Linked DNA regions of Allochromatium vinosum DSM 180. The protein of the gene in region 1 interacts with the protein of each later gene in a pairwise test. Links are inferred from orthologs where the notes say so. Each region holds a gene or a part of one and is shown in the gene's direction. Other genes may lie near its edges.

Region 1 (4,810 bases):
ATGATCCACGTCCAGCAGCTCATCGGCTCGCGCGCGCCCCTGCATGTGACGGCCGTCGGCAAGCTGATGCTGGGCGCCGGCGGCGAGGACGCCATCCGCGCCTATGCCCAGCGCACCAACCTGCCCGCCTACACCCGCAACACCCTCACCGCCCTGCCCGATCTGATCGACGCCTGTCGCGAATCGCTCGCGCGCGGCTATGCGCTCGACGACGAGGAGGCCGAGATCGATGTCGGATGCATCGGGGTCTTGATCCGCGACGGGACGGGGAATGTCAGCGCGGGGCTGTCGGTGTCGGCGCCGATCGCGCGTCGGCGGCTGGAGTGGATCGAGGCATTGATGGATGCCGGACGCCGCCTTTCGGCTCAGCTCGGCTATCGTGCCGATGGCGAACGGGTCCGTACCGGAGCCTGAGAATTCCTGACGACTGCGCATTGTCATTGGCCGGCCCAACCCGGAGGACGAGAATGTGCGGCCATGAACAAGCCCTACGCACTCCTCCTCGTCGTTACGCTCCTGTCACTGCTGGCCGGATGCGGGCCGTCCGATTCAGGCTCCGGCTCGCATACCGCCATGGCACCCGATGGTCCGGGCATGGCCCTGATCGAGTCCGCCGAACAGGGCGACCTGAGTGCCGTCGAGCAACTCCTGGCCCGCAATCGCCAGCCCAATGTGCGCGACAGTTGTGACTGGACGCCGCTCATGAAGGCCGCGCTCAATGGCCATGCCGCCATCGTCGAGCGTCTGCTCCAGGCCGGCGCTCAGGTCGATGCCATGGACTCGGGCGGCTATACGGCCATGATGCTCGCGGCCTCGAACAACCATGCCGCCATCGTCGAGCGCCTGCTCGACAAGGGCGCCATGGTCGATCATCAGGAGTCGACGATGGGCTGGACGGCCCTGATCTGGGCGGCCAAGCAAGGCCATGTCGCCAGCGTCAAGGCATTGCTCGAACACCAGGCCGACCGGACGCTCAAGGACTTCGAGGGCAAGACCGCCGCCGACTGGGCACGCGAGGGCGGACACGAAGAGATCCTGGCCCTACTGCGCTGAGTCGATCGTCCCGCCACGCAACCGCTTGGGCTAAAACGCCGTCGCGATTATGCTTGGCCCCATGCCAAGCCTCACCGAAAAGCTCAACGCGCACGGATTCGAGTCCAACGACGACTACGAATTCCAGGTGCGCTGCCTGCTCGAAACGCCGACCTCCGGTATCCGCGCCCTGAACATCGAGGGCGACGGCGGACGGCGCAAGACGGCCTTCGCCAACGCCCTCGCCCGCGCGCTCGATTTCCCCCAGATCCTCTACCACGACTTCACCGACACCCATCCGCCGCTGCCGGATGTGATACTGCCGCCGAGTCAGGACGAACTCGGGCGCGAGGAACCGCCGATCGAGCCGTTCGACCGCCTCGTCAGCGAAGCCTGCGCCCTGAGCGAGGGCGATCCGACCGTGCTGGTCCTCGACCAGCTCCAGGCCGCCGACTTCCGCGAGCACATCCGTCTCCACCGTCTGATCAAAGACGGATTCTGGGAGGTGCGCGGCGGCTCCTATTTCGCCAATCCCAACCGGCTGCTGATCGTCCTGATCTCGGAGCAACCGCTCTATCACGCCCTGCGTCAGGAGAGCTTCCGACTCTGGATCGGTCGCCAGTCCGAGCGCCAACTGGTTTATCATCCGGCGGATTTCGGTCTGGGTTCGGATGCCCGGAACGTCTTCGAGGCACTGACCCAGTTGTTCGAGGCGCTCGGGGCGGCGCCGACACGCCGTGAATTCACGCGCCTGCTCGACGATCTGAGGCTCCATGTGCGCACCGTCGAGCATCTGCGCCTGAGTCTCTACGGGCGTCTGGAAGCCATCGAGCGGGAGGCGTTGAGCGATCCGCGTCTCCGCGAGATCCAGCACCGGCTCCTGGAGGCCGCGCGAAGCTGGCTCGTCACCGAGCACATCGAACTGGCGGACGCTCGACCGCCCCCGGACCTGAATCAAGGACAGCGCTGACCGAACCGCGAACGAGACCGAACCGCGAACCGATCCACAACACGGAGATCCCGTAATCATGAGCCGTAAGCAGCGTATCGAGACCCGGATCCAAGAGACCCTCGCGCCCCTGTATCTGGACGTGGTCGACGAAAGCTATATGCACGCCGTCCCACCGGACTCCGAATCCCACTTCAAGCTCCTGGTCGTGAGTGAGACGTTCGCGGATGTCTCGCTGGTCGAGCGCCATCGCCGGCTCAATGAGTTGCTCGCCGATGAGCTCAGCCAGGGACTCCATGCCCTGACCATGCACACCTGGACACCGGAGGAATGGCAGGCCAAGGGCGGTGTACCCGACTCGCCCCCCTGCCAGGGCGGCTCCAGGAACGCCGACGCCTGATCCAGGCGCGCCCACGGCCTTCAGGGCGATGGAGAGGGCGACTCGGCCAGACCGATCTGTGCAATCCGCGCCAGAAAGGCCGCCGGCTCCAGGGCCGGTGCGCACAGATAGCCCTGAAACTCATGGCATCCGGCGTCCAACAAGAACTGACGCTGGATGTCGGTCTCGACCCCCTCGGCGATCACGCGCAGCTTGAGCACACTGGCCAGACCGATCACGGCCGTGGCGATGGCGGTATCGCTCTCGTCGTGCGGAATGTCGCACACGAAGGACCGATCGATCTTGAGCTTGTGGATCGGAAAGCGCTTCAGATAGGCCAGACTGGAGTAGCCGGTACCGAAATCGTCGATCGCCAGCCGCACCCCGAGCGCCACCAGGTTTTCGAGACGGCGCAGGGTTTCCTCGACGTTCTGGATCAGGATGGACTCGGTCAGCTCCAGTTCCAGCCGCCCAGGCGGCAATCCCGTCTCATCCAGCCATTGCGCCAGCAAGTCGATGAAGTTGGCCTGATGGAACTGCGTCGCCGAGACGTTCACCGACAGCGACAGACGGATGCCCTGCGCCTGCCAGTGCGCCCCCTGCCGGATCGCCTCGCGCAACACCCAGCCACCGAGCGCGACGATGAAGCCCGTCTCCTCGGCGATGGGAATGAAGCGTCCGGGCGCGAGTTCGCCCAGATCGGGATCGTTCCAGCGCACCAGGGCCTCGGCCCCGATCACCAGACCGCTGACCAGATCGATCTGCGGCTGGTAGGCAAGCCAGAAATGCCCCTGCTGCAACGCTTCACGCATGGCGTGATCGATCCGCACCCGTTCGAGCAGACCGACATTCATCTGACGCTGATAGAAACAGCAATCGCCCCGACCGTGCTCTTTGACGTGATACATGGCACTGTCGGCATTCTTGATCAGATCGTCGAGTGTCTCGCCATCCTCCGGGTAGAGCGCGATGCCGATACTGCACGAGAGCGAGAACTTCAGGCCATCGAGTTCGAATGGCTGGGCCATGGACTCCAGCAGTCGGCGCGCGACCAGCTCGGCGCCATGCGACTCGACGCGATGCAGCAGCAGCACGAACTCGTCGCCCCCCAGGCGCGCAATGGTGTCGACATGACGCAGACACTGACGGATGCGCTGCGCCACCTCGATCAGCACACGATCGCCGAAGACATGCCCCAGGGAGTCATTGATGTGCTTGAAGCGATCGATGTCGATGAAGAGCACGGCGAAGCGCGTGTTCTCGCGCCGGGCCAGTTCGATGCTGAACTCCAGCCGCTCGGTGAGCCGGAGCCGGTTCGGCAGCCCGGTCAGGGCATCGTTGAAGGCCAGTTGCTCGATACGCTGGCGCGCCTCCACCGTCTCGGACAGATCCTTGACGAACCCGACATAGTGGAAGGGCAGTCCCTCGGTATCCAGCACCCGCATCAGCGAGACCAGACAGGGAAAGGTCGAGCCATCGGCGTGGTGCTGTTCGATCTCGCCCTGCCAGTGACCGCTGCGATCGAGCGCCGCCCGGATGTCCGGATCGAGCGTCTCGTTGGCCCAGAGCCGTAGCGACCGGTCGAGCCGCTGGCCCACGAGTTCGGCGCCGGCAAGACCGGTCATGCGCTCGCCCGCTGGATTCACGGCCACGATCCTGAACTCGGGATCCGTGACGAAGATGGCATCCAGACTGGCCTCGAACACGCGCGCCGCGAGCTTCAGACCCTGCTCGTCGTGCAGGCGCTGGGTGATGTCGCGAAACGCATAGACGCGCCCGATGGGACGCCCGCGCGCGTACTGCGGCAGAGTCACGCGCTCCAGCACGCGCCCCTGGCGCAGCGTCAGCAGATCCGAGGCCTCCAGCAACGGATTCTGAGCGATGGCCTGGAGACGCGCGGCATACCCCTCGGCATCGAGCACCTCGCGCACCATCCAGTCGTGGATTCCGGCATCGTTGCGCTCGGTCAGGAGCGCCGCCGGCAGGCGCCACAACTCGGCGAAGCGCTGATTGAAGCTGCGGATCGCCCCATCGAGATCCGTGACCAGAATGCCATCGGCGCTCGATTCCAGGGTCGCGCGCAATTCGGCGACCAGCTTCTCGAGTTCGCTCTCGACCGCACGCCGCTCGCTCTGGTTGGAGAAACAGGCCAGATAGAGACATCGGCCATCCGGGCAGGACACCCGGCCGACACGCCTCAGGACAGTCACCAGGGTGCCGTCCTGGCGACGCAGCAGCGTCTCGGACAGCAGGGTATCGCCACGTCCGGCGGCCACGTCCTCCCAGAAGAACAGATCTTCGGGCGTGCAGGCCAGTTCACTCATGGAGCGCCCGACCAGGGACGCACGCCCCTGACCGAGCAACTCCTCAGCGGCCCGATTGACGGCCAGCAGACGCTGATCGCTCCCATCGACCAACCACACCGCGTCGATCAGCTCATCGATAAGCGC
Region 2 (3,965 bases), 1.1 Mb from region 1 along the record:
GTATGGTTCCAGACCTGCGCGGCGTTGTTGAAGATGCCGCCCGAGGACTTCAGGACAATGTCCTCCAGGCTCATGTCGGCGAACTCGGTATCCTGGATCAGGTTGTTGAGATTGGTGACATAGGTCTGATGATGCTTGCCGTAGTGGTACTCGATGGTCTCGGCCGAGATCACCGGCTCCAGGGCGTTCTTCTCATAGGGCAGGGCGGGTAGTTCGTGCGTCATGATCGTCGAGTCTCCTGCGTTTTAGCGTGGGATCTTGGGTTTGGAGGGCTGAGCCGGATCGTTCGCGTGAACGGCATCAGCAGCACGGCCATCCAGGATGAATGCATCGTCACCATGCGGCCGACTCGCCGTTTTTGCAACCATCCCCGCCGGCGATTCGGCTATCCTCTTGGCGATAGTCATCTGATCACCTGGCGGGAGAAGACTTCCAATGTGCGGTATTTGTGGCGAGCTGCGACTCGATGGTGCACCGGCCGATCTGGACGCGATCGGGCACATGATGGCCGAATTGACGCGGCGCGGCCCGGATCATGGCGGCAGCTACAGTGACGGGGCGCTGGCCTTCGGACATCGGCGGCTGGCGATCATCGATCTGTCGGTGCGCTCCAATCAGCCGCTGGTCGACGCCGAACTGGGGCTGGCGCTGGTCTTCAACGGCACCATCTACAACTACCGCGCGTTGCGGCGCGAACTGGAGGCCAAGGGCTATCGCTTCTTTTCCGAGGGCGACAGCGAAGTCATCCTCAAGGCCTGGCACGCCTGGGGGACGGGCTGCGTCGAGCGGCTGCACGGCATGTTCGCCTTCGCCGTCTGGGACGCCGGCCGGCGCTCGCTGTTCCTGGCGCGCGACCGCTTCGGCATCAAACCGCTCTACTGGTCGGAGTCGGGGCGCGTCCTGCGTTTTGCGTCCAATCCACAGGCGCTGCTGGCCGCTGGCGGCGTGGATACGCGGATCGATCCGGTTGCGCTGCACAATCTCTTCACGCTCCATGCCGTGGTTCCGGCCCCGCGCACCATCCTCCAGGGGGTGCGCAAGCTGGCACCTGGGCATTGGTTGTTGATCAAGGCCGATGGCCGTCGCACCGAGCAGGCGTATTGGCGTCTCGCCGCCCGGCGTCCCGAGTCGCCGCTGTCGGAGGGGGAATGGCTGGAGTCCATCCATGCCGCCCTGCGTCACGCGGTCAAGATCCGCAGCGAGGTTGCGGACGTCCCGGTCGGAGTGCTGCTCTCGGGCGGGCTGGACTCCAGTCTGCTGGTGGCCCTGCTCGCCGCGGCCGGAGTCGCGGATCTGCGCACCTTCTCGGTCGGTTTCGAGGACACGCCCGAGGAGGCCGGCAGCGAATTCGAATACTCGGACCTGGTGGTCGAACGCTACGGCACGCGGCACCATAAATTCCTGGTGCCCAACGACCAGGTGCTGACCCGACTGCCCGAGGCGATCGGCGCCATGGCCGAGCCGATGTTCGGTCAGGACGCGGTCGCCTTCTATCTGCTCGCCGAACAGGTCTCGCGCGAGATCAAGGTCGTGCAGTCAGGGCAGGGCGCCGATGAGGTGTTCGGCGGCTATTTCTGGTATCCGCGCATGATGGCCGAGACGACCGGCTCGCCGCTGGAACGCTTTGCCAAGCACTATTTCGACCGCGATCACGACGAATATCTACGGATGATTGGGGCGTCCTGTGCCGGTGAGGACCATACTTCGGCCCTGATCGCCGAGCGTCTGGCCGAGCCGGACGCCGACACCTTCATGGATGCCGTGCTGCGGCTGGATGTGACCACCCTCATCGTCGACGATCCGGTCAAGCGCGTCGACAACATGACCATGGCCTGGGGGCTGGAGGCGCGCGTGCCCTTCCTCGATCACCAGCTCGTCGAACTGGCCGCGCGCTGTCCGCCCGAACTCAAGCTGCGCGAGGGCGGCAAGTATCCGCTCAAGGCGCTCGCTCGCGGGCTGCTGCCGGATGCCGTGATCGACCGGCCCAAGGGCTATTTCCCCATGCCGGCGCTCAAATACGTGCGCGGCCCGTTCCTGGAGATGATGCGCGACGTCCTGACCTCGCGCGCCAGCCGCGAGCGCGGTCTCTATCGCCCAAGCTATCTCGACCAGCTCCTGGCCGCGCCCGACATGCATCACACCCGTATCCAGGGCAACAAGCTCTGGCATCTGGCGCTCTTGGAACTCTGGCTCCAGCGTCACGTCGATTGAGCCGGCACCGCGCGGGAGGATTTGAAAATGCGCCGCCCAGGCCCGACTCTGGGCAGGAGCATCATTCAACGACTATCGAGGAATCCGTGATGGATGTCTTGGAACGCATCGGCGAGCAGGTCAGGAGCAATCCGGTCGTGATCTACATGAAGGGCACGCCGCAGTTTCCGCAGTGCGGTTTCTCCATGCGCGCCGCGCAGGCCCTTCAGCAGTGCGAAGTGCCCTTTGCCTATGTCAACGTCCTGCAAGACCCCGAGATCTTCGAGCATCTGCCGCGCTTTGCCGACTGGCCGACCTTTCCGCAGATCTACATCGACGGTGAGCTGGTGGGCGGCTGTGACATCACGCTCGAACTGCACGCCAGCGGCGAGCTGAAGACGATGATGGAGCAGGCCGTCGCCAAGGCCGACGACGCCTGAGCGACCGTGCTCAAGCCGGCCCCTGGTCCGACCCTGCCACCACCTCGGAATTGCGTTCCCAGTAGCGCTCGGGATCGAGTTCGCGCCAGCGATTGACGACCGCGCAGAACAGCCGCGCGGTCTGCTCGGCGTCATAGGCCGCTGAGTGCGCCTCGCTGTGCTTCCAGTGCAGTCCCGCCGCCCTGGATGCCTTGGCGAGCACGGTCTGACCGAACATCAGTCCGCCGAGCGTGACGGTATCGAAGACGCTGAAGGCATGGAAGGGATTGCGCTTGTAGCCGGTGCGCTCGACGGCGGCCTTGATGAATCCCAGGTCGAAGTGCGCATTGTGTCCGACCAGGATGGCGCGGTTGCAGCCGGTCGACTTCACCGCCTTGCGGATCGGGGTGAGGATGCGTTCGAGTGCATCGTGCTCCGAGATCGCATCACGGAAAGGGTGATGGGGATCGATGCCGTTGAAGGCCAGCGCGCGCGGGTCGAGTTCCGAGCCGACGAAGGGCAGCACGTGGCAGGCGAGCGTCGGCGCGGGTTCGAGCAGACCGTCGGACCGCTGGCGGATGATGACGGCCGCGACCTCCAGCAGGGCGTGGCGCTGGGCATCGAAGCCGGCGGTCTCGACGTCTACCACTACGGGCAGGAAGCCGCGAAAGCGCCGGGCGATGCCGTTGGGGATGTGTTCCTGTTCTCTCATCGCCACAGCATAAGTGCGCGCGCGACGAATGCCAATGCTCTCGGTAGCGGTGAGTCTCCGACACCGCTTCGCGCTGTGGTAGGATTCGGCCAGTCATTGAGGAAATTCGCCAGGTATATGGGTATGGTGATGGGTCGATCATGGACGCGCGCACTGGCTTGGCTGGTGGCGCCAACGCTTTTGCTGGGGTGCGCCTCCAAGCCCGATCGCGAGCTTGATCCGCGCGATCCGCTGGAGCCTTTAAACCGGGCCACCTTCCGCTTCAACATGAATTTCGACAAGGCGCTCGTACAGCCGATCGCCAGGGGTTATCAGAAGGTGACGCCCGAGCCGGTCGATCGCGGCATCACCAACTTCTTCGACAACCTCGCCGATGTCACCTCGGCGGTGAACAACGTCCTGCAGTTCAAGATGTCGCGCGCGGGCAGTGATGTCGGGCGCGTCTTCATCAACTCCACCGTCGGCGTGCTGGGCTTCGTCGACGTGGCCACCAACGTCGGCCTGCCGAGCTACAAGGAAGACTTCGGGCAGACGCTGGGCTACTGGGGCCTGGAGTCGGGCGCCTATCTGGTAACGCCCTTCCTCGGACCGAGTTCCATGCGCGATGCCATCGGTATGGGGGGCGACATCGTCATGGACCCGCT

What was found. Proteins that work in one complex are often made in the same cells at the same time.
Region 2: the proteins of ALVIN_RS04760 (region 1) and grxD interact in binary tests that used the Escherichia coli proteins (3 or more experiments, as listed by UniProt). The link is inferred for Allochromatium vinosum DSM 180 from one-to-one orthologs.

What each region holds. Positions count from the first base shown.
Region 1 is NC_013851.1:1,102,825-1,107,634, reverse strand. The notes cover bases 879-3,720. They hold ALVIN_RS04760 (BolA family protein), read left to right. Parts: upstream 879-2,060; coding sequence 2,061-2,381; downstream 2,382-3,720. Other genes in these bases: ALVIN_RS04755 (sensor domain-containing protein), read right to left, coding at 2,402-3,720; ALVIN_RS04765 (hypothetical protein), read left to right, coding at 1,115-2,002; ALVIN_RS04770 (ankyrin repeat domain-containing protein), read left to right, coding at 879-1,053. Also shown: ALVIN_RS04775 (IclR family transcriptional regulator), read left to right, coding at 1-414; more of ALVIN_RS04770, read left to right, coding at 478-878; more of ALVIN_RS04755, read right to left, coding at 3,721-4,810. UniProt on the Escherichia coli protein: Transcriptional regulator that plays an important role in general stress response. Has many effects on cell morphology, cell growth and cell division. Acts by regulating the transcription of many genes, including dacA (PBP-5), dacC (PBP-6), ampC and mreB.
Region 2 is NC_013851.1:2,192,416-2,196,380, reverse strand. What follows is about bases 985-3,965. They hold grxD (Grx4 family monothiol glutaredoxin), read left to right. Parts: upstream 985-2,300; coding sequence 2,301-2,630; downstream 2,631-3,965. Other genes in these bases: ALVIN_RS09530 (MlaA family lipoprotein), read left to right, coding at 3,445-3,965; rnt (ribonuclease T), read right to left, coding at 2,641-3,321; ALVIN_RS09545 (N-acetylglutaminylglutamine amidotransferase), read left to right, coding at 985-2,211. Also shown: ALVIN_RS09550 (superoxide dismutase), read right to left, coding at 1-224; more of ALVIN_RS09545, read left to right, coding at 436-984. UniProt on the Escherichia coli protein: Monothiol glutaredoxin involved in the biogenesis of iron-sulfur clusters.